DNA from 3 places in the Arthrobacter sp. UCD-GKA genome. Region 2 is predicted to be linked to each of the others. Evidence: riboswitches for the same ligand, from Rfam matches in the RefSeq annotation. Region 2 holds a riboswitch; each other region holds the start of a gene.

Region 1 (7,690 bases), on a different contig from region 2:
ATTGGTGGTCTTCCCATGACCGGCACGAACATGACCGGCAGCGCGGTCGAGGACGCGCTGGCCGGCGCCGTGAACTCCGCGGTGTGGTTCGACGGATTCGAACGCAAACCCGCCGACGTCCTCGTCGGCAGCCACGAATGCGACCTGCTCATCGTCGGGGCCGGCTTCGGGGGTCTCTGGGCGGCTATGCGTGCCCGGGCACGCCACCCGGACTGGTCGATCACCGTCGTGGATGCACAGGAAATCGGCCGCGCGGCCTCCGGACGCAACGGAGGGTTCGTGTCCTACAGCGTGACCCACGGCCTGGCCAACGCCCTGGCACGATGGCCCAAGGAAGCCAGCCATCTCGAACGCCTGGGTTTGGAGAACCTGCAGGGGTTCGCCGACGACCTCCGGACCGCCTGCATCGACGGGGGCTTCCGCGCGGCGGGCAAGCTCCAGGTTGCCACGGCACCGCACCAACTGGAGGAACTCGCTGCGTCGGTGTCCAAGGCCAAGGAATATGGTCGGCCGCTGGAATTGCTCGATGCGGAACAAACCCGGGCCCGCATCGATTCGCCGACGTTCATCGGCGGTGTATTGGATCCGGTGGGTACCTGCCTGGTGGAGCCGTACAAGTTGGCGATGGAGATGCGCGACGCGCTGGCCCGGCAGGGGGTGGTGTTCTTCGAACACACGCCGGCGCAGAAACTAGAGGCCGACGGAGCGGGGATGCGCGTGCGCACCCCGGCCGGGAACATCGTGGCAGGCAAGGTCGTGCTGGCCACCAGCGCGTTCCCCGCGCTGCTGCTCCGCAACAGGATGACCACGGTGCCGGTCTACGACTACGCCCTGGCCACCGAGCCGCTGACCGACGGGCAATTCGAGTCGATCGGCTGGCGCTCGCGTGAGGGGTTGACCGACTCCGCGAACCAGTTCCACTATTCGCGGGTGACCGAGGACGGGAGGATCCTCTGGGGCGGCTACGACGCGATCTACCACTACGGCCGGCGCATCTCCACCGAGTTGGAGAACCGCCCCGGGACTTTCCGGAAACTCGCGGAGCAGTTCTTCGAGACCTTCCCGCAGCTCGAGGTGTCTTTCAGCCATGCCTGGGGCGGAGTCATCGATACCTCGACCCGGTTCAGCGCGGAGTACGGAACCGCTTTCGGGAAGCGCGTCGCCTATGTCCTGGGGCATACGGGGCTTGGCATGGGGGCGAGCCGTTTTGCCGCCGACACCATGTTGGACCTGCTTGATGGCCTGGATACGGAGCGGACCAGGCTTGACATGGTGAGGCGTCGGGCGGTCCCGTTTCCGCCCGAACCGGTGTGCGCGGCGGGGATCAACCTTACCCGGTACGAGCTTGCCCGTTCGGACCGGAACGAGGGTCGGCGTGGGCTCTGGCTCAAGGCCATGGACGCGTTGGGGCTGGGATTCGATTCCTGACCTCCCGGATTTCCCATCGGCCGGAGGCTTCCCCGGGAGCTGCTGCCTGCGCGGGTCAGGAAGTCCGTGCGCTGGATCGGTTCGTGCCGCAGGACAGCGAAGCCCCGCCCGTGATGCTGGACGACCAATGGGCGGTCCAATGACGGAACTTTGATTGGGAATCATGGGCTTGGGGCGTAGGCGCGGTATCGACGGCTAACGCACTCGGAGCGGCGACGCTCGGTGATGTTCGAAACGACGACCCGCGGCCGCCCCTCTTGGGGCGGTCGCAAGTCTCAGTGCTCCAGCGGCATCAGTGCTCGGTGTGCGCCTCGGCCGCCTTCTTGGCAGCCTTTTCGGCGTCCTTCTCGGCGCGAAGTGCCGCGGCCTCGTCGTGTTCCTCGACCTTCTCCTGGTGGATGACCTCGGCCAGTAGCTTCTCCATTTCCTTGGCCACGCGGGCCGCGGACGCGGGGTTCTGGCCGGTCACCAGTCGTTCGTCCACCACGACGTTCTCCGTGAAGTTCTCCGCCGGCACGTGGGTGGCGCCCTGCTCCTCGAGCCGGTCCGCCAGGAGGAACGGGACGACCTTCTCCTTACCCACGGCAACTTCCTCCTCGTTGGTGAAGGCAGCAACCCTCCGGCCCTCGACGAGTCGGAACCCGTTGTCCAGTTCCACGTTCACCAGGCCTGCAGGTCCGTGGCAGACCGCGCCGACCACGCCGCCCTTGTCGTAGACGCTGGCCACCAGGTTCTGCAGGCCTTCGCTGTCGGGGAAGTCCCACATGGCGCCGTGGCCTCCCACGAGGTACACGGCGTCGTATTGTTCGGGGTCAACCACGGCGACGCGGGCGGTGTTGTATAGGCCGGCGCGCGTGGTTTCGTCTTCGGTGAAGGCGACCTGGATGGGATCTTCAGGGTCCACTGTGTCGCGCGGGGGCTGGCCTCCCTGGATGGAGGCGAAGTCGACGAAATGCCCGGAATCCTTGAAGACCTTCCAGGGGTGTGCGGCCTCGGCCACGTTGTAGCCGGTCTTCTCTCCCGTATCGGCGATCTCGGAAACGCTGGTCAGAACCATGAGGATTTTCTTCATGTAGTGCTCCTTTCGTCCACTTCCCACCCTAGGCGAGCACCCGAGACCTGCCTACCCCCATGTGCGGTCTACCATCCTGAATTTCGCAGTTGCGAACGGTGAGCACCAACGGCGTTCAATGGTCGGGTTCCTAGCTCCAGGATGTCGCGTTGGGCCATCGGCTTGGGGACGGGCCCCGACAGAGCCGCCCCCAAGAGAAGCCCTGTCATGCGGAATAGCGACCAACCTTCATGAAGGAAATGGCCGCACTTTGCTGTTTCGTGACACTTCAGGTTTCCCAGCGCCCACAGAAGGACCCTGACGCGTTGACGCACGCGTCAGGGTCCTTCTAAATGAGGTACGAGCGTGCCTTGGATCCCAAACCGATGGGCCGGCCGGTGATGTTCGTGTCCAGCAACGGGGGATGCCCGCTTGCCATGGTGATTCCGTTGAGAAGGGATCCCGAGTCCTGGAAGGTGTTGCGGATCTTTGACATATGAAGCCGGTGCCTCACCCACAGGCGTTGGGAACGTGGCGAACCACGGGTGGCGATTCTAGCCGGTTGGCCAACGCGGACGGGAGCAGCCGCACCGGTGCAGACCCGGGCTGACAGTCTCCTTGATCACGTTTACGCTGGCGTCCCGGGAGAGCGCCGGGCCCAAATCATCCAGTTGGAACTGGAGCCGCCGGTGCAGCTCGACGATGTTGGCTTCTGCCCGGGGTCCTAGTCACCCCAAAGAGGGCCGGTGGGACCTCCTGGTGCGGGTGCGGGGATCGAGGACGCATTGGGGCTTCCGACCGCCGGCGGCACCCACGTGTTTGTCAGGCGCATGGATTGATAACGGAATTGTAACTTTTACTTGAACCTCGTAGGGTTTTACATCTGGTTGCACTCGCGCAACCCAGTCCCGATCCGGATCGCACAACCCTACCGGCGGATCGCGGAACAAGAATTCCCGGTAGGGGCGGAGGACCCATTCAACCGTTCCTGGTCTTGGACCATGGATCTCGGGGTGAAGCTGAGTCCGCCTGGCGGGCTCGGCCGAGTTGATCTCATGACTCGAATCCGACAGCTAACTTCGCAGGCGACACATGAGAGGTAATCATTTGACCCAGCAGCAAAATTCCGGGCGCCGCCGCGCGTCCAGCCCTGTTGATGCTTCGCCTGCCGACGGTTCCCTGGAGCAGATCGTGGACACCGCAATGAATGGCGAAAGCACTTCCCGGCGCCCCGGCCGACGCGCATCAAGCGCGGTCCCGGACTCCCTCGAGAATCCTGAAACCCGGAACTACGGTGGCCGCCGCTTTGTGGCCAGCCCGCGCTACGCAGCCTCCACGGAGGCGGTATCCATCGCCGCCACCGAAATTCCTGCCGCGCCTGTTGCGCGGCCGCTCTCGCTGGCGACGCCCGCCGAAGGCGACAAGCTGGACAACGTCCTGAAGTCCGCACCCCGGACCCGGCGCCCTCGTCTTGGGTTTGCGCACAAGCTCGCCGCGGTAGCCGCCGTGACCGGCCTGGCCTTCGCTGCCGCCCCCGCGCAGGAAGCCGATGAAGTTGCCGCGGCTCCACAGCGCGTCTCCCAAACGTCTGTCGCAGACGTCAAGGCTCCGGCCCACGACAAGCTCACGGTCGATCGCGCGTCGGTGACCAGCAAGTACGTCAAGGCAGTCAAGCCGGCACCCGTCACCACCGCTGCCGCCGGCAAGGTCGCGACGAAAGCCAAGCCAGCGCCCGCCACCACCGCCGACACCGGAAAAGTCACCAAGCTCTCCCAGCCGGTGGACAGCATCCGCCTGACCTCCCGCTTCGGTTTCCGCCAGAACCCGACGGGCCCCGGCTACATGAACCACAATGGCCTGGATTACGCGGTGCCCACGGGAACCCCGGTCAAGGCCGCCGCCGCCGGGACCGCCGTCCAGGCCGAGTGGGCCGGACACTCCGGTTTCCGTGTGAAGATCGACCACGGCAACGGGTTGGAGACCAGCTACAACCACAACTCGGCACTGAAGGTGTCCGTGGGCCAGAAGGTCGAGCGCGGCGAGACCGTCTCCCTTGCGGGCAGTACGGGCAATTCCACCGGGCCACACTTGCACCTCGAGGTCATCGTCAACGGCGAGTGGGTCAACCCCGAGGGCTGGCTCTAACGGCAATTGTCGCCGTTCCCTCTCCGGAACGCAGCTAATGCACGCCCCTTGTATTCCGCGGTCCCTGCATCAATTGACTCCTACGTTTCCCCGTGCGGCAGCACCACGCGCTCGTTGTGCCGGGGGGCTGTCCGGGTTCATGAGCGAGTGCTTGCGTCCGTAGGTGAAGTAGATGGCCAGGTCGACCAGCAGCCAGATGGCGAACCTCAGCCAGGTTTCCCAGTGCAGCTGCAGCATCAGGAACCTGGGAGAGCATTCCTGCCGGGCCATCGAAACCTGTCATGGTCAGCCCTGCCGAGCACGCAGGAAGGAACCGGCCATTGCGGCCGATCCCTTCCCGTCCATCCACACCGTTCACGCGGTGGCGACTCCCGGCAGGGCGCACCTATCGGGAGCCCGATCAGGCGACGCAGCCCCCGAGCGCTATCTGCCCGTCGACGGCCCGGATCTGGTTCTGCACCGTGCCGAGCTGATCCTGCAGGCCGATGACGGTCTTCTTCTGCGCTGCGATGGCGTCCTTGTTTGCGCCCTTCTTCGCCTGAAGCGTGCTGAGCTCCGCCTGGGCGTTCGTCACCTGGACGTCGAGCTTGGTCAGCTGTGCTTGCAGGTCTTTCAACTGGTTTTCGGTGGCGCTGATTTCGCCGTTGAGCCCGTTCAGCTGCGCCAAGAGCGGAGCCACCCTAGTCTGGAGGTCGAGAACTTCAGCTTCCTTCGTGGCGATCTGGCCGTTGAGCCCGGTGAGGTTCGCCACCAGCTTGTCCATGTCGCCATTGAGGGCCGCGATCTCGCCTTGCTTCTCGGCCACCGCGGCGTTGGCGTCGGGTACCGCCTTCGCGAGGGCCGGCAACTGGTCCTGCAGGTCCTGGAGCTCGCCGGCCTTCTTGTCGACGGCGGACTGCGCGGCAGCGCTGGCGGCAGTGGCATCGGCCAGATCGCCTTTCAGCCCGTCGAGGACAAGCTTTTGCGCGGCAATCGCCTCCTGGCTGGCGGCAAGGTCCTCGGTCAGCGTCGGCAGTGCTGCTTCGAGGTCCGCCAGGACCTGCTGCTGCGCGGTGAAGGCTGCCCCGGCGTCGGCCGCGGCTGCCTCAAGCGTGTGCAGCTCGCCCTGCAGCGCGGCGATTTCGCCTTGCTTGGTGGTGACGGCACCGTTGGCTGCGGTGACGGCCGCCTGGAGGGCGGGGATCTGGTTCTTGAGTGCGGCGATCTCGGCTTCCTTCGTCGAGACGGCGTTGTTGGCGGCGGTCAGGGAGGCCTGGAGCGGCGCCGCCTGCTGCTGCAGGGCGCTGCTCTCCTGCTGCTTGGACTGGAGTTGGGAATTGAGGGTGTTGACCGCGTTTTGGAGCGTGGTCAGGTCTCCCTGGTACCCGGCGATCGTGGCGTTCTTGCTGAGGATCTGGGCGTCTACTGCGGCCAACTCGTCCTGCTTGGCCTTCCGCAGTGCCTGCAGGCGCGTCTTCTCGGGGCTGTTGCCCTTGATGTCCGAGATCTGCTTGGTGAGATCCGTGATCTCGGCTTCCAGCTTGGTCTTGCCGGCGGCCAGCGCCGCGAGCTCTTGCTGCGCCGTCGCAAGCTGGGCCTGCTTGGCCGTGATGTCGGCGTTCTTCGCGGTGACCTGCTGCTGAAGTGCCGCGATTTCCACCGTCACTGTTGCGAGCTTGTCGCTGTTGGCCTTGACCGCCGCGGCAGCGCCGTCGGCAGCGGAGCGCAGGGTGTCGAGTTCCGCCTGCGCAGTGGCGATCGCCGTGTTCTTGGCCGCGAGTGTTTCGGCGGCGTCCAGCGCTGTCGTCTGCAGCGAGGTCAGTCCGTCCTTGGCTGCGGAGATCGCGGCGTTCTTGGCAGCGACAGCGGCCGCGGCATCGCCTGCACGTCGCTGGACGTCGGCCAGCGTCGATTTGGCGTCGCCGATCTTGGCCAGCTGGGCGTCGACTTCCGCCTGGGCGGCGGTTCCCGCCGCCTCAAGGTCCTGCAGTTCGGCCTCGGCGTCGCCGACGGCCTGTTGTGCGCCGCCAACGGCGGCCGCGGCAGCTTCTGCCGTGTCGGACAGTTCCGTCAGCTCGCGCCCCGCCTGGGCGATCTCGGTGTTTTTCCCCGCAAGCGCTTCTGCTGCCGCGGTTGCGGCGGCCTCGAGTGCTGCTCGTTCGACCTCCGCGGCGCTGATCTGGGCTTTTTTCTCAACGATCCGGGCCTCGACGTCATCGGCGCTCCGCTGCAACTGCGCGGCGGCCTCCTTGGCCAGCGCTTCCGCTTCCTGCAGCGGTGCCAGCTGGTTTTCGGTGCTCAGCTTTTGCGCCTGCAGCTCCTCGAGCGCGCCTTGCGCGGCGAGAACGGCGTCGTTGGTGGTGGCTTGCTCGGCCTGCACTGCTGCGAGGTTATCACCGGCAGTCTTGAGCTGCGCATCAAGTTCCAGGCCCTTTGCGTCCAGCGCCGCAATGGCTGAATCGGTTTCGGCGATCTGGGCCGTCAGGCTGTCGGCGTTGGCCTGCAACTGCGTGCGCTCGCCCTGGAGCCGGGTGATGATGTCGGCATTCTTCTTGGAAGCCGCCTTGAGCAGGTTCTCTTGCACGGAACCGCGGTGGGCCAACTGGTTCACCACACCCGTGCAGATGCCGGCGGCCGTGCCGCTGGAGCCTGGGGCCGCTGTTGCTTGTGGAGCGAACAGCAGCATGCTGGTCAGGATGCCGGGCACGACGATGGCGGCGGCCAGACGGCGCGTGAAGGCAGAGTGATTCGACGGATTGAGCATTGGTCCCCCCAAGGACAATGAAAATGCGGCCACGGTGGCCGAATCGATAGTGCACACTCTAGGCGGCCGAATCCGTGGTGTCGAGCCTTGGCGCGGACGAAAATCATCGGGCGAGTCGTCCTACCCGGTTCTTGGTTCCTGCTACCTGTTTTACCACCGGGTGCTTAGTTTTGGTGGAGGGACTATTTGTCTTGGACATGGAGTATTTCATCGTCCAGGCGCCGGACCCGCGACGGCTTGTCGTCCAGGCATCCAGGGGTGGAATCCGCTGTCGATTTAATGGTCCACACTTAGCAGGTGCGTACCTTTGGTGTTGAAGAAGA
Region 2 (7,690 bases):
CACCCCTGAGGCATCCTGGGGCACCCATGCCTCGGTTCCCTGAACCGGGTTGTCGGTGGCGGCCAGCAGTGCCGCGACCACCGGGCCCGGATCCAGGAGGTCGGAGGCCAGCACGATTGTCAGCTCGGAAGCCTCGTTTTCGCGCTGCGCGCTTTCGTCGTCTGGTCCGTCGTCCAGGGCGGCCCGTCCGGCGGCGACCGCCGCGGCGGGGCCCGCAAAGGTTGGATACTCGCGGGTGATGACCACGCGCTGGTGGTCCGGGGCACAGTCCATGTACCGGGTGACGGCTTCGGCCAGGGCATGGGCGCCGACCACGGCGATGGCCTGGGCATCACGGACGGCGTTGAGCGAATGCTCCAGCAACGTCTCGCCGCGGTGTTCAAGAAGGGGCTTGCTGACCCCGCCGAGCCGGGACCCACGGCCACCGGCCACGATGATCGCATCGAATTTCATGCTGCACTCCGTAAAAAGGGACTCCAAGCCTCTGCGGGGCGTTCCAGTTCGGTGATGAACCATTGGGCGCCTCGCGGTCGGCTCGGGGCGAACCGCAGCTTCCAGCCCAGCTGTGCCAGCGTCCGGTCTCCCTTGGCGCTGTTGCAGCCTTGGCATGCCGCTACTAAATTCTCCCATGAATCCTCGCCGCCGCGGCTCCGCGGCACGATGTGGTCGATCGTGTTGGCGCTTCGTCCGCAGTACGCGCAGCGGTGCCCGTCGCGGCGCAGCACCCCGCGGCGCGAGACATTGACGACGGAGCGGTACGGCAGGCGGATGTAGCGGTTCAGCAGGATCACCGTGGGCCTGGGCACCACATGGTTGACCCCGACGACCGGGTCCCGGTCGTCATCGGCAAGGACGGTGGCCTTTCCGGTGAGGACAAGGAGAAGTGCCCGGCGGAAGGTAATGACCGCCAGCGGTTCAAATCCTGCATTCAGTACAAGGGTTCGCATGTGCGCATCCTCTGATCCTGACCCGGCGCAACAGAGGGACCCGTCCACGACGGAAATCCCTCACGGTGGCGCACGCGGCACTCGGCTTTGGCTCCTGTGCCCTAGCCTAAGACAATGGATGACTGTTTTGCTCGCATTTGTCGGCAACTGGTTAAAAAATCCACCGGAAATTTTCCCGCGGTACACCCCCTGGAGGGGCGTTTCGGCCGTTCCCGTGGGCATCGGGCGCCACGGGCCGCACCTGCCGTCCCGGACGCACGCCCTGTTGGGGGGATTAACAGACAAGGCCCCCGTCGATCCTTGCGGATCGCCCGGGGGCCTTGGAACGCTTGAGCTTAGCCCTTGAGGGTGTAGTAACCGTAGAGCGGGTTGCGGGAGACGTCGTGAAGGATCGTGTCGACGGTCGGGTTCTGTGCACCGATCATCTTGCCGCCACCGAGGTAGATGCCGACGTGGCCGCCACCGTTCTGGAACACCAGGTCGCCCGGCTTCGGGCTGGAGGTGCGAACGAACTGGCCCGAGCCACGGATGGCCGAGGTGCCGCGGGCGATGTTGATGCCGTGCTGTGCGTAGACGTACTTGACGAAGCCGGAGCAATCCCAGCCCGACGGGGTGTTGCCGCCCCATACATAGGGAACGCCCACGTACTTGGCAGCGGTTGCCGCGATGCCGGAGAGGTTGGCGGTGTTGACCGAGTCGCTCTTGACCTTGGGGGCCGAGGAGGTGGATTCGGTGGTGCCGCGGTTCGAGCGGGTTACCGGTGCAAAGGCGTCGGCATTGCTGGAACGCGTCGAGGAAGTGGTGGAGCGCGGGGTGACCTCGTTGGCCACGGCGATCACGACGGGAGCCGGAGCCGGCTTGGAGGTGAACGCTGCGCGCTCGATGTTCAGGTCCTTGGCGCGTTCGGTCGAGACCGAGACGGCTTTGACGGCTACGCGCTCTGCGGAAAGGCCTTCAACGGGGACGGCGCTTGCTTCGCGGGATACGTTGCCCTGGGCTGCGGGAACGCCCAAGGTCAAAACGAGACCTGATGCGGCTGCAATGACTGCGGCTTGGCGGCCAACCGATCCAGCGTTCGAGGCTACGGCCTTCGAGATGGATTCTAGCGGGTTGGTCCGAACCGGGGTCGCGCGGTGGCGGCCCAATGCTTGACGTGTAGTCACGTAGTAATGCCTCTCCTGATGCCTGCGAGGTGAGCTGTCGGGTTCGAGTGGGAGTCACTCGGCAATCCGGCCGCCAGGCCGAACTACTTAACCCCAAGGCTTCCTGGTGTGGAAACCGAAAGTGGGTCCCCCGCCACTGCCAAACGAGTTTTTGAACGGACACCGTGGGCTGGCAGTGCTCGGCACTTCCCGCGGCGGTGATCAGGGTTGGTCCCTGAGCACTTACTTAGAATATATGAAGCGAATCCAAAAGTCACGTTCCGGTCACGGAACGGTGACAATTGCCGTTATAACCAGCCCTCGGGGTTTACCCACTTGCCGTTGACGATGACCTCGAGGTGCAGGTGGGGGCCGGTTGAGTTACCCGTGCTGCCACTGAGCGAGACAACTTCTCCACGCTTGACCTTTTGCCCCACGGCGACCTTCAAGGACGAGTTGTGGTTGTAGCTGGTGTGCAAGCCGTTCCCGTGGTCGATCTCCACGCGGAAGCCGGAGTGGCCCGCCCAGGCTGCCTGCACGACGGTGCCGGCGGCTGCGGCCTTGATCGGCGTACCCATCGGAACCGCGTAGTCCAGCCCGTTGTGGTTCATGTAGCCGGGGCCGGTCGGATTCTTGCGGTGGCCGAAGCGCGAAGTCAATCGAATGCTGTCGACCGGCTGGGCCAGTACACCGCTCGTGGCGATCTTGGTGACATCGCCGCCGGCGGCCGTCATGACCGTGGCCAGCTTGTCTTCCTTGGTGAATTCGCTGGTCAGCGAGGCCCGTTCGATCTTGACCTCGTCACCGGTCGGGGCCTGGACATCAACCACGACCGATTGGGCAACGCGCTGGGCGTCGGCGACGGCGCCCTCGGGCTCCTGCCCGGGGGATGCTGCGGCGAAGGCCAGGCCCGAAACGGCGGCAACCGCGGCAATCTTGTGCGTGAACCCCATGCGGGAGCGCTGCGGCCGGGGAGCGAACTTGATGACGTTGTCCAGCTCGTCGGCTTCGGCCGGGGCGGCCACCGGTGCCGCAGGGGCGGCCAGGGCCACGGGGATCTCGGTGGCGGCAATGGCTGCTGCGTCCGGGGATGCGCCGTACCGCAGGCCCGCATCGAAGCGTCGGCCGATGTACTGCAGGGAACCAGTTGCCTCGACGGCTTCCGGGACCACGCTCAGTGCGCGGCGGCCGGGACGTCGGGAAGTGTTTTCACCGCTCAGGGCGGTGTCTACGATCTGCTCCAAGGAGCCTTCAGCAGGCAAAGCATCAACGGGTCCGGACGCACGACGGCGGCCGGAGGTGTGCTGCTGAGTCAAATGTCAACCTCTCATATATCGCCTGCGAAGTTAGCTGTCGGATTCGAGTCATGAGATCAACTCGGCCGAGCCCACCTAGGCGGACTCAACTTCACCCCAAGATCCGTGGCCAATGGCCAGGAACGGTTGAAATGGGTCCTCCGCCCCTACCGGGCATTCTTGCTCCTGGATCCGCCGGTAGGGTTATGCGAACCGGATCAGGACTGGATTGCCTAAGTGCAACCCAACGAGAAACCCTACCGGGGTTTATGCCAAAGTTACAATTCCGTTATCAATCCATGCGGCGGACAAACACATGGGCGCTGACCTCGGTCGGAAGCTCCAGTGCGCCCTCGATGCCCTCGACCCGCACCACCACGTACTCCCCGGCCCTTTCGAGCGTGACTAGGGCCCCCGGGCGGATGCCGCCCTCATCGAGCTGCACCAGCAGCTCGGGTTCCACCTGGATGGTTTCGGCCAGGCGTTCGATGCGGACCGGGCCCACGTTTCCGTCCAGCAGTGCCGAATCGAGATTTTGGACACTCACGGAGATCTCGGTCAATCCGGGCCCGCCCAGCGCCTCGAGCCCCGGGATCGGGTTTCCGTACGGGGAAGCCGCCGGCTGGCCCAGCAACTTGTACAGCCGCTGCTCCACGCGCTCGCTCATCACGTGCTCCCAGCGGCAGGCTTCCTCATGGACATACTCCCACTCCAGGCCGATCACGTCGGCCAGCAGGCGCTCGGCCAGGCGGTGCTTGCGCATCACACCTGTGGCGACTTCCGCGCCAAGCTCTGTCAGTTCGAGGTGCCGGTCGGTGGTGACCACGACCAGCCCGTCGCGCTCCATGCGGGCCACCGTTTGCGAAACCGTGGGCCCGGAGTGCCCCAGGCGCTCGGCAATACGTGCGCGCAGGGCAATGATGCCCTCCTCCTGGAGTTCCAGGATGGTGCGCAGGTACATTTCGGTGGTATCGATCAGGTCTGACACGTTTGCAGCTCCCGCATGGGTTGATTTTTACAAGAGATCACTACGCTTCCCACTCTACCTGCGTTCACATTTCCGACTCGCTATTACGCATTGGGCGTCCGAGTGCGGGATTATTGAACAACTGGGCATCCCCGAATCGCATCAGACAGCGGATGCGAGGGTGTCAAAGCGTAAAACCCCCCTTATGAGGAGCAACATGAGCACCGGCCTGACTATTCCCCAAGACCTCTTGCCCGTGGACGGCCGATTCGGTGCCGGACCTTCCAAGGTCCGCCCCGAGCAGGTCCAGGCACTGCTCGACGCAGGTACGCAGCTTCTGGGCACCTCGCACCGCCAGGCTCCCGTGAAGAACCTGGTCCGCGAGATCCAGGAGGGCCTCAAGTCCTTCTTCAACGCCCCGGCCGACTACGAAGTGGTCCTCGGCGTAGGCGGATCCACCGCGTTCTGGGACATCGCGGCCTTCGGCCTGGTCCGCACCAAGGCCCAGCACCTGTCCTTCGGCGAGTTCGGCTCGAAGTTCGCCGCCGCGACCAACAAGGCCCCGTTCCTGGAGCCCTCTTCGATCATCACCTCCGAGCCCGGTTCCCGTCCGGTTCCCGTAGCCGAGGTGGGCGTGGACGTATACGCTTGGCCACAAAACGAGACCTCCACGGGCGTTGCCGCCCCGGTGCACCGGGTTGAGGGTGCCGACGAGGGCGCCCTGGTCGTCATCGACGCGACCTCCGCCGCCGGCGGACTGGACGTGGACGTCTCGCAGGCCGATGTCTACTACTTTGCCCCGCAGAAGAACTTCGCCTCCGACGGCGGCCTGTGGATTGCACTCTTCTCCCCGGCGGCAATTGCCCGCGCCGAGGAAATTGCCGCCTCGGGACGCTGGATCCCCGACTTCCTGAACCTGAAGACGGCGATCGACAACTCGCGCCTGAACCAGACCTACAACACCCCGGCCCTGTCCACCCTGGTTTCGCTCAACGCCCAGGTGCAGTGGCTCAATGCCAATGGCGGCCTGAAGTTCGCCGCAGCGCGCACGGCCGACTCGGCTTCCCGCATCTACGACTGGGCCGAGGCCTCCGAGGTTGCCACCCCGTACGTCGCCGCACCCGGGGACCGCTCCAACGTCATCGCCACCATCGACTTCGACGATTCGATCGATGCCGCCGCGGTGGCCAAGACGCTGCGCGCCAACGGCGTGGTCGACGTGGAGCCGTACCGCAAGCTGGGTCGCAACCAGCTGCGCGTGGCGACGTTCGTTGCCATCGAGCCAGAGGACGTCTCTTCGCTGCTCAAGTGCATCGAGTACGTGCTGAAGAACAGCTAGCGACTTCGCAAGGCATACGGGCGGCGCCCCGGCACGGGCCAACACCACGTGCCGGGGCGCCGCCTTTTCGCCGTTGACCGCATTGCCGGAGGGCAAACCGGGCACGGGAAAGGGGGCTGGCAGTGACCATTCGGTCACCGCCAGCCCCCTTCGACACTCCAGGAGACTAGTCCCCCGGGTGCCTATTCGACTACTTGGCGTCCGGGTCTTCGGAATCCTGCGCTTCGGTGCCCTCGGGCGCCGCCACCTCGCCGTCCGTGGGAGCATCGGCATCGGCCTCGCCGGATTCCTGGCCCGGGGCCTCGACGCCGGCTTCCGCGGCAGCGGCCTCTTCGGCGGCGCGACGCTCGGCGTCCATTTCCTCCGGGCGGACACGTTCGGCCCAGGGCACCCAAGCCGGGGCCAACAGTGCGTCCTCGCCGGGAAGGATCCCGACCTCGCACACCGTGATGTCCTTGGCCTGGGCGCGCGGGATGCGGGTCAGCGTCGCGAACCAGCACCAGCCCTCGTAGCCGATGCGCAGCGCCTCGAAGCGGTGGGTCACCAGGCGTTCGCCGTCGTTGACCGCCTCGAGGTGTTCGCCGATCATCGATTCGTCGGTGATCTCCAGCAGCGCTGCGCGTGCCTGGTCAACGGCCTTCGCCAGGGTTGTGTCCATTATCGGTTTGCGTGCCATGTGATCAGGCGTCCAAGTCGTCGGCTACGGCGCGCAGCACGGCTGCGATCTTGGCGCCATGGGCTTTTTCCGGGTAGCGGCCGTGGCGCAACCCGTTGGAGACCGAGTCGAGCACCTTGATGAGGTCCTCGATCAGCACTGCGGTGTCAACGGCCGGCTTGCGCTTGGCACGGGCCACCGAGGGTGCATCGTCAAGGATGCGCACGCTAAGCGCCTGCGCGCCCTTGCGTCCCTCGGCAATGCCGAATTCCATGCGTGTGCCTGCGCGCAGCTCGGTCACGCCCGCGGGCAGCGCCGAGGCGTTCAAATACACTTCCTGGCCCTCGTCGGTTACCAGGAACCCGAACCCCTTGGAGGGTTCGTACCATTTCACTTTGCCGGTTGGCACGTCTAGCTACCTCGTCCTTGGGTCACAATGGGCCAACCACGGGGGTCGAAAACCGTTCCGCGTTCCCATTTCTGGCGATCTCCCGGCGCGAAACCACGCAACCCGGCCCCGATGGGGCTTGTGGGCGGGCTCTTGCGTCCGGGGAAGTCTATATCTTCTAGGGTACGACATCAGCGGCTTGCCCCCTTCCATGGCCCGGGGCCGGTTCCCGATGTGGCTCTTTGCCCGGTGCGCGGTAGTTTTAAGGGGTGAACACCACCGCCCCGACCCCGGCTTCCCAGCGCATCCTGACCTTCCTGGCCGGAGGCATCGCCATCGTCTCGCTGGCCGCCCTGGCCGTCATCCTGATCCAGTACATGGTGCAGGCGGCCCCGGCGCCCGCATTGCTCGCCGTTGCGCTCTACGGCTTGCCGTTGGCCTTCATCCTGCTCATGGTGGTCCTGGTCCTGAACTTCCGCGAGCGCCGCCGCTCCCGTTAGCCTCCCCGAGGTTGCTTCCCGGGGCCCGTCTCCGGCAAGTTCCGGGCACCTTGGCGGCGTTCGTGCTGCCAAGCGCCCTTGCATGCACAACGAACACACAGGGTTCTTACAGATAGCGGTTGCAGACTGGTACCCATGAATGCCAAAACCCCCGAAGCAAAGCTCCTGGTCGTCGACGACGAACCAAACATCCGCGAATTGCTTTCCACCTCCCTGCGCTTTGCAGGCTTCGAGGTGGTGGCGGCAGCAAACGGCCGCGAGGCCCTGGCTGCCGTGGAGGCAGAGACCCCGGACCTTGCGGTGCTCGATGTGATGCTCCCGGACATGGACGGCTTCACCATCACCCGCCGCCTGCGCGCCGCAGGCAAGCACTTCCCCGTGCTGTTCCTCACCGCACGCGACGACACCGAGGACAAGGTCACCGGGCTGACCGTGGGCGGGGACGACTACGTCACCA
Region 3 (7,690 bases), on a different contig from region 2:
CGGAAAGCACCCACATACCCCTTGAACACGCCCCCGAAGGAGCAGACCATGCCCGAAATCACCATCACCGACACCGACCAGCGACGTGCCACGGATCAGCTCCTTGACGTCCGCGAAGACTTCGAAATCACCGAGGGCATGATCCCCGGCGCCCTCCACATCCCCATGGGCGAGCTCAACACCCGTCTGGGGGAGATCGACCGGACCCGCCCCGTCATCGTCATCTGCCGCAGCGGCAACCGCAGCGCCCGTGTCGCCGATGCCCTCACCGGGGCCGGATTCACCGCCGACACCATGGCCGGCGGCATGACCGCCTGGCAACGTGCCGGCCTGCCCGTCACCTAAAACCACGCACCGGCGCTAACCCGCACGCCCTCCGCCCTTCCTCCCCCAGACAAGGCCACCTCCATGACCCTCACCCTCGTACTCACCCTCCTGTTTTCGGTGCTGATCGGGCTCTCGCTCGGCCTGCTCGGCGGGGGCGGGTCCATCCTCACCGTCCCGATCCTCACCTACGTTGCAGGCATGAACCCCAAGGAAGCCATCGCCGCCTCGCTCTTCGTCGTCGGCGCGACCTCCGCCGTCAGCGCGGTGACCCACGCCCGCAAGAAGCGCGTCAAATGGCGTACCGGTCTGGTCTTCGGGGCTGCCGGCATGGCAGGGGCCTTCGGCGGCGGCCTGCTCGGGGGCCATATTCCCGGAACGATCCTCATGATCGCGTTTGCTCTCATGATGGTCGCCACCTCCCTGGCCATGATCCGCGGCCGCAAGAACCACACCACCGTGGCCCACGACGGTGAACTCCCCGTGCTCAAGGTCATCCTCGAGGGCCTGGTCGTGGGATTGGTCACCGGGCTCGTCGGCGCCGGCGGCGGTTTCCTCGTCGTTCCGGCACTCGCCCTGCTCGGTGGCTTGTCGATGCCCGTCGCGGTCGGTACCTCGCTGGTGGTTATCGCCATGAAGTCCTTCGCCGGACTTGGCGGCTACCTCACCACCGTCTCCCTGGACTGGGCATTGGTCGGCGGGGTCACGGCCGCCGCGATCCTCGGTTCCTTCCTGGGAGCCCGGCTGGCCGGACGGATCCCCGAAGCGGCCCTGCGCAAGGGCTTTGGCTTCTTCGTCCTGGTCATGGGCGTCTTCGTCCTCGTCCAGGAACTGCCCTCCCCGGCCAACCTCATTCTCGGCCTCACCGCCGGCGCAGCCGCGGCGGTTGCGGCGCTGTGCTGGTTCGTGATCCCCGCCTGCCCCCTGCGGCGTAAATCGCTTACACCCCCTGCCGCCACCCCGGCAACCGAAGCCCACTAACCGCCGGCTCATCGCCGTCCGGCCTTTCAGCCCCAGCACACCAGGAGACCGAGCATGAAGCAGTCCACCACCAGGGCGCTCCCCATCTTGGGTTTGCGCGCCAACGCGGCGCAGTTCACCCTGCTCGTCGCGGTCAACGCGCTGGTCGGGGGCATGGTTGGACAGCAACAAACCGTCCTGCCACTGCTCGCCCACGCCGAGTTCGGCCTGAGCGGATACACGTTCCTGTTTGCCTACGTGGCGGCCTTCGGGATCGCCAAGGCGACCTCCAACTGGTTCGCCGGGACCCTCTCGGACCGCTACGGACGAAAGCCCGTGCTGCTGGCCGGGTGGCTCTTCGCCATCCCGGTGCCGCTCATGCTCATCTTCGCCCCGGACTGGAGCTGGGTCATCGCCGCGAACGTTCTGCTGGGCATCAACCAGGGCCTGACCTGGTCGACCACCGTCATCATGAAAATCGATCTGGTAGGCCCGGCCCAGCGCGGCCTGGCCATGGGACTGAACGAGGCCGCTGGCTACGGTGCCGTGGCCGCCACGTCCCTGCTGGCCGGATACCACGCCGAACAGTACGGACTGCGTCCGGCGCCCTTCCTCTTGGGAATCGCCTACACCGCCTTGGCACTGCTGCTGTCGGGCCTTTTCGTCCGGGAGACCCACCCACATGCCCTCCTGGATGCCGGAAACATGGATGCCCGGGGCGCCTCCGCCCGGCATGGCCTGGACGCCAACCTAGCCAACGGCCAAATCTTTTCCCTGACCAGCTTCCGGGAACCGGCCTTGTCCTCGGCGAGCTTGGCCGGCCTGGTGAACAACCTGAACTTCGGACTCTCCTGGGGCCTGTTCCCCCTCCTGTTCGCCACCGCGGATCTCAGCATGGGCCAGATCGGCCTGCTTTTCGCCCTGTATCCCGGGGTCTGGGGCATCGGCCAAATGGCGACCGGTGCTCTCTCGGACCGGATCGGACGCAAACACCTCATCACCACCGGCATGTTGGTCCAGGCCGGAGCCCTGGCGATCATCGCGCTCGGGGACGGCTTTGGTGCCTGGGCCTCGGGAACCGTATTGCTCGGCGCGGGAACCGCCATGGTCTACCCCACGCTGCTGGCCGCCGTGGGCGACGTCGCCCATCCCGCTTGGAGGGGACGCGCGGTGGGCGTCTACCGGGTCTGGCGCGACCTCGGATATGCCGTCGGTGCTATCCTGGGCGGGATCGTCGCCGACCTGTTCGGGCTCAACGCCGGCGTCTGGATGGCCGCGGCACTCAGTGCAGCCGCAGGGCTGATCGTCGCGATCCGCATGTATGAAACGCACCCACCGCATCCCCGGCCGACCCCTGCGGGCAATACCCTGGCAACACTTCCGCGCGACCACACCAACCCGTAGCATGGCCACAGAACCGAGGTCCCCTGCCGTGGCGGAGCACGCAGTCGCGCTCGGCACGCCTCCACACCACGACCCGAGGAGAACCGCCATGACCTACACCCACGCCATCACCGTCCCGCTGTCCTGGCAAGACGCCGTCGAACGGACACGCGGCGCCCTGGCAGAACAGGGATTCGGTGTCCTGACGGAGATCGATGTGAAGGCGACCTTCACCCAAAAGCTGGGCCAGGAGGCCGGGGCCTCCGTGGGGGACTACATCATTCTCGGGGCCTGCAACCCGCAACTGGCCCAACGCGGCATCACCGCCGAACCGCAGCTGGGCGCACTGCTCCCGTGCAACGTCGTCGTACGTCGCGCTCCCGCCGCCACGGAAACCACCATCGAGGCCTTCGACCCGCAAACCATGGTCAAGCTCAGCCAGAGCGATGCGACACGTGAGGTCGCCAACGAAGCCGACGCCAGGCTTCAGGCGGCATTGAAGGAAATCTCCGGAACAGTAGGTACCTAGGTTCTCACCTCATTGGCACAGGTCGCTCGCACGATTCCAACATCGCTAACGGGCACCGATTCCTGGTTTTCATCCGGATCCAGGTACTTTAGGACTCGGCCCATGAACCGTCCGGTTCCGGGCAGTGGTGAGGGCACCAAACGCGCCGACCACCACCCGCCAAGTCAGCAAAGAGTGATGGGCGTTGCAGCCACGGACAACAGTTATTGAGCGGATAAGCCGGGAAACCACCGTCTTGAAAACCTAAAGGTTTCTAAGACATGCGCACGGCACCGTTTTCGTCGATCGGCGGTGGCTCATTCGCGGGAGGCCTTTTGTTCCAAAAAGTCGTCTTACTGTAAAACGTCTCACGCAGTTGTCGCAGAGGGGTTCTTGAGCCAAAATGTCGAGATGAGACATTTAGGATACACACGGGTGAGCACCTCGAGCCAGGATGCGACGTTGCAGCTGGATGCACTGGTCGCTGCCGGGGTGCAGAAACGCGACGTGTTCGCCGATGTCACCTCCGGCAGCAGGAACGCGGTCGATCGGCCCGGGATGAAGAAGCTCCTGGAATACGCCGAGGCCGGGGACACCGTGGTGGTCTGGCGGGTCGACCGGCTGGGGAGGTCCCTGGTCGATGTCCTGAACACCGTGAACCTGCTGCGCGAACGCGGCGTGAACGTCCGGTCCATTTCGGACGGGATCGACCCGGCCACCTCGACCGGGCGGATGATGCTGAACCTGCTGGCTTCCCTGGCCGAGTACGAGCGCGAGCTGATCGTGGAGCGGGTCAATGCCGGGATCGCCGCGGCGCGTCAATCAGGCACCCGGTTCGGCCGGCCACTCTCCGACCCGGCAGTGATCGCGGACAAGCTCGCGATCGCGAAGGACGCCCGTGCGAAGGGACGCACCGCCGAAGACGCGGCACGTTTGGTCGGGTGGAGTCGCGCGACGCTCTACCGTCACCTTGGCCAAAACGCAGGATCCGTCAAAAGCCAGTGATCACTGATTCCCCAGTGGAGTGCAGACGACTCTGGCACCAGATGAACCCAGCCCGGGACCACCATCACATGCTTAGCGCCCACCGCTGTACCGCTGGCCCCCAAGGCCGACTATCGACCGGGAACGGTAAAGCCGCTGTCGTTCAACTGATCCGCGCTTTCACTGCTGGTGGCTATCCCCTAGACAAGGGAACTTGGCTGAGAGCTTTTTTCGCTGCGGGCGGGGAATTTCGGCACGCCGAATCGATCAGCAAGCTGATCGCTGAGATGCAGAAGGGAACCAAACATCGCGTGCAGCAACGCTATCGACCCGAGATCCTTTCGATTCTCCGCGAAAGGGCCGCCACAACAGCAGCAACAACAAAACTTCCTGACTGACAGCGGATCTTCGCTCTCCCACCCTTGGGATCTAGACCGGCGATAAACATGGCCCACATGTCCGCCTTGAAGCCATTACTAACGGCAAATGGGTGTGCCCCGAGGGCTAAATATAACGATGACCGTCATCATTTCGTAATCAAAACGTGACTTTTGGATACGCTTCTTATATCCTAAGCGAACGACCCGGGAACAACCCTGCTCGCCGCCGCGGGAAGTGCCGAGCACTGCCAGCCCACGGTGTCCGTTTGAAACTCGTTTGGCAGTGGCGGGGGACCCACTTTCGGTTTCCACACAGGAAGCCTTGGGGTTAAGTAGTTCGGTCTAGGGACCGGATTGCCGAGTGACTCCCACTCGAACCCGACAGCTCACCTCGCAGGCATCAGGAGAGGTATTTCTACGTGACTACACGTCAAGCACTAGGCCGCCACCGCGCGACCGCAGTTCGGGCCAACCCGCTAGAATCCATCTCGAAGGCAGTCGCCTCGAACGCTGGATCGGTTGGCCGCCAGGCAGCAGTTATTGCAGCCGCATCAGGTCTCGTACTGACCCTCGGTGTTCCGGCAGCTCAGGGAAATGTTTCCCGCGAAGCAACTGCCGTTCCCGTTGAAGGCCTATCCGCAGAGCGCGTCGCCGTCAAGGCCGTTTCGGTCCCTGCGCAGCAGAGCAAAGACCTGACGATCGAGCGCGCAGCGTTCACCTCCAAGCCGGCACCAGCTCCCGTAGTGATTGCCGTGGCCAAGAAAGTTGCGCCAAGCAGCACCGCAACGAAAACACACTCCCACGACACTGCCCCGGTGACACGCTCCAACGACACCGCAACGAAAACGCCCTCCAACGACACCGCCCCGGTGACACGCTCCAGCAACGATTCAGATGCTTACGCCCCGGTCACCCGCTCGAACCGAGACAGCGCACCGGAAGCCACGGCTCCGAAGCCCAAGAGCGACTCGATGAATACCGCGAATCTCTCGGGCATTGCTGCTACGGCGGCCAAATACGGGGGCGTTCCCTACGTTTGGGGCGGCAACACTCCGGCGGGATGGGACTGCTCGGGTTTCGTCAAGTACGTTTACGCGAAACACGGCATCGACATCGCCCGGGGCACCTCGGCCATCCGCGCCTCGGGCCAGTTCGTGCGCACCAGCTCCCCGAAGCCAGGAGACTTGGTCTTCCAGAACGGTGGTGGCCACGTCGGCATCTATCTCGGTGGCGGCAAGATGATCGGTGCGCAGAATCCAACAACGGACACTCTTCTCCACGATGTTACGCGTAACCCTCTCTACGGGTACTACACCCTCAAGGGCTAAAACACAGGCTTTCCAGGGTCTCCGGCCGATCCGCAAGGATCAACCGGAGACCCTGTTTCTTTCTTTTAATCTAATTTTCTCTACCGGATCCGCGCGGTGAGCGCAGACAGAGCCTCAATCCAAACCACAGGGTGGATGGAGGCGTGTTGACCATTTAATGTCATAATATGCGTATGAATGCAGATAATAGAGTTTGCTCGCTGGATATCGACAGCCAATACGTGGAGCTGGCGGTGGAGGTCTTTTCCATGCTGGCCGATGCCACCCGGGTGCGGATCATCCTTGCCCTTCGCGACGGTGAAATGGCAGTCGGTGCGCTGGCCGAGACGGTGGGCAAGTCCCCGGCCGCGGTCTCACAACACCTGGCTAAGATGCGACTGGCCCGGATGGTCTCCACCCGCCAGGACGGCACCAAAGTCATGTACCGGCTGGAAAACGAACATGCTAGGCAGCTGGTGGTCGACGCTATTTATCAGGCCGAGCACGCACTCGGCGGAGTGCCAGCACACCACCGCGCGGAGCAGGCCACGGCATGAGCACCACCGAGCAGCCCGGCCACCACTCCTACGATGGCCACGAGAACCACAGCCATTCCCACGAACCTCATGGCCATGACCACGCCGGACACACTCACAAGAACCACTCGGGTTTCAAGGGGTGGTTGTTTGAGCTGTTTGTGCCACACACACATGATTCCTCCGATTCCATCGACGATGCCTTGGAAGCGAGCAGGGAAGGCGTCCGTGCCTTGAAGATCAGCATGGTGATCTTGCTGGCCACCACGGTTTTGCAGGTCATTGTGGTGGCGATCAGCGGTTCTGTGGCGCTGCTGGCGGACACCATCCACAATTTCTCTGATGCGCTGACCGCCGTGCCGTTGTGGATTGCCTTCATTCTGGGACGCCGCGTGGCCACGAAACGATACACATACGGATATGGGCGGGCCGAGGACCTTGCCGGTTTATTCATCGTCGTGGTCATCGCACTGTCCGCGGTTCTGGCCGCATGGCAGTCGATCGAGCGGCTATTCAACCCGCAACCGCTGGAAAATCTGTGGTGGGTGCTCGCGGCCGGCGTGATCGGATTTGCTGGCAACGAGATCGTGGCGGTGTACCGCATCCGTGTTGGGCAAAAAATTGGATCTGCCGCGCTCGTCGCCGATGGCGTGCATGCCCGCACAGATGGGTTCACGTCCCTCGCCGTGGTGTTCGGTGCCGTGGGTGTAATGCTCGGTTTCCCGCTGGCTGACCCGATCATTGGTCTGTTGATTTCGGTGGCGATCATTGTTCTGCTTTTCGGGACGGTGAAAAGCATTGGCCGTAGGCTCATGGACGGCATCGAACCCGATCTGGTGTCCCGTGCGCAGAGCGTTCTTGAGGGCACGACCGGCATTTTGTCCGTGTCACGGCTGCAGTTGCGATGGGTAGGGCATCGTCTGCAGGGCGCGGCAACCATCGTTGTCGCCGATGCGGAGCTCTCGAGTGTTGAGGGGATCATCAAGGATGCCGAGCATCGGCTTGGGCATGCGCTCCCGAAACTCGACGACGTAGTCCTCAAAGCCATCACGTCGACAGACGACGGTGTGGTCGACGGTGAATTGTCCACGCATGCCGGCCATCGCTAAGGAAGCCGGTCAGATGTCAACTCCAAGGACTGGGCAGGTCCTGTCGGCGAGTGTCCCCGGGCACGGCAACTTCGTAGTGACCTGGGAGGCCTTAACGATGATCGTGGCGTTCGGTGGGTTGCTGCATTGCTACCAGGGGACCGGAGGTTGTCGCGGACAGGGCTTGTACTTCTCTCTGTCGGAACCGAAGAAGTTCGTT

What was found. Region 2 has a riboswitch for cyclic di-AMP ahead of BLJ79_RS19065 (C40 family peptidase). Riboswitches for the same ligand answer to the same signal wherever they lie in the genome.
Region 1: another riboswitch for cyclic di-AMP. It lies ahead of BLJ79_RS15910 (M23 family metallopeptidase); the one in region 2 lies ahead of BLJ79_RS19065 (C40 family peptidase).
Region 3: another riboswitch for cyclic di-AMP. It lies ahead of BLJ79_RS09195 (C40 family peptidase); the one in region 2 lies ahead of BLJ79_RS19065 (C40 family peptidase).

Annotation. Positions count from the first base shown of each region.
Region 1 is NZ_MOLR01000008.1:406,632-414,321, forward strand. Features, by position in the region: gene BLJ79_RS15895 (hydantoinase B/oxoprolinase family protein) at 1-19, shown strand, start outside; gene BLJ79_RS15900 (NAD(P)/FAD-dependent oxidoreductase) at 16-1,428, shown strand; gene BLJ79_RS15905 (type 1 glutamine amidotransferase domain-containing protein) at 1,721-2,500, opposite strand; gene BLJ79_RS23400 (hypothetical protein) at 2,829-2,975, opposite strand; cyclic di-AMP (ydaO/yuaA leader) riboswitch at 3,410-3,583, shown strand; gene BLJ79_RS15910 (M23 family metallopeptidase) at 3,671-4,624, shown strand; partial or broken gene BLJ79_RS22520 (amino acid permease C-terminal domain-containing protein) at 4,694-4,867, opposite strand; gene BLJ79_RS15915 (coiled-coil domain-containing protein) at 5,025-7,367, opposite strand.
Region 2 is NZ_MOLR01000013.1:102,149-109,838, forward strand. Features, by position in the region: gene mobA (molybdenum cofactor guanylyltransferase) at 1-453, opposite strand, end outside; gene BLJ79_RS19060 (HNH endonuclease) at 450-947, opposite strand; gene BLJ79_RS19065 (C40 family peptidase) at 1,283-1,960, opposite strand; cyclic di-AMP (ydaO/yuaA leader) riboswitch at 2,116-2,270, opposite strand; gene BLJ79_RS19070 (M23 family metallopeptidase) at 2,398-3,333, opposite strand; cyclic di-AMP (ydaO/yuaA leader) riboswitch at 3,409-3,592, opposite strand; gene BLJ79_RS19075 (iron-dependent transcriptional repressor DtxR) at 3,677-4,372, opposite strand; gene serC (phosphoserine transaminase) at 4,569-5,690, shown strand; gene BLJ79_RS19085 (DUF3027 domain-containing protein) at 5,881-6,348, opposite strand; gene BLJ79_RS19090 (cold-shock protein) at 6,371-6,754, opposite strand; gene BLJ79_RS19095 (hypothetical protein) at 7,003-7,233, shown strand; gene BLJ79_RS19100 (response regulator transcription factor) at 7,369-7,690, shown strand, end outside.
Region 3 is NZ_MOLR01000004.1:642,029-649,718, forward strand. Features, by position in the region: gene BLJ79_RS09170 (rhodanese-like domain-containing protein) at 49-345, shown strand; gene BLJ79_RS09175 (sulfite exporter TauE/SafE family protein) at 409-1,305, shown strand; gene BLJ79_RS09180 (MFS transporter) at 1,360-2,688, shown strand; gene BLJ79_RS09185 (DUF302 domain-containing protein) at 2,777-3,196, shown strand; gene BLJ79_RS09190 (recombinase family protein) at 3,587-4,180, shown strand; cyclic di-AMP (ydaO/yuaA leader) riboswitch at 4,793-4,953, shown strand; gene BLJ79_RS09195 (C40 family peptidase) at 4,959-5,867, shown strand; gene BLJ79_RS09200 (ArsR/SmtB family transcription factor) at 6,041-6,403, shown strand; gene BLJ79_RS09205 (cation diffusion facilitator family transporter) at 6,400-7,491, shown strand.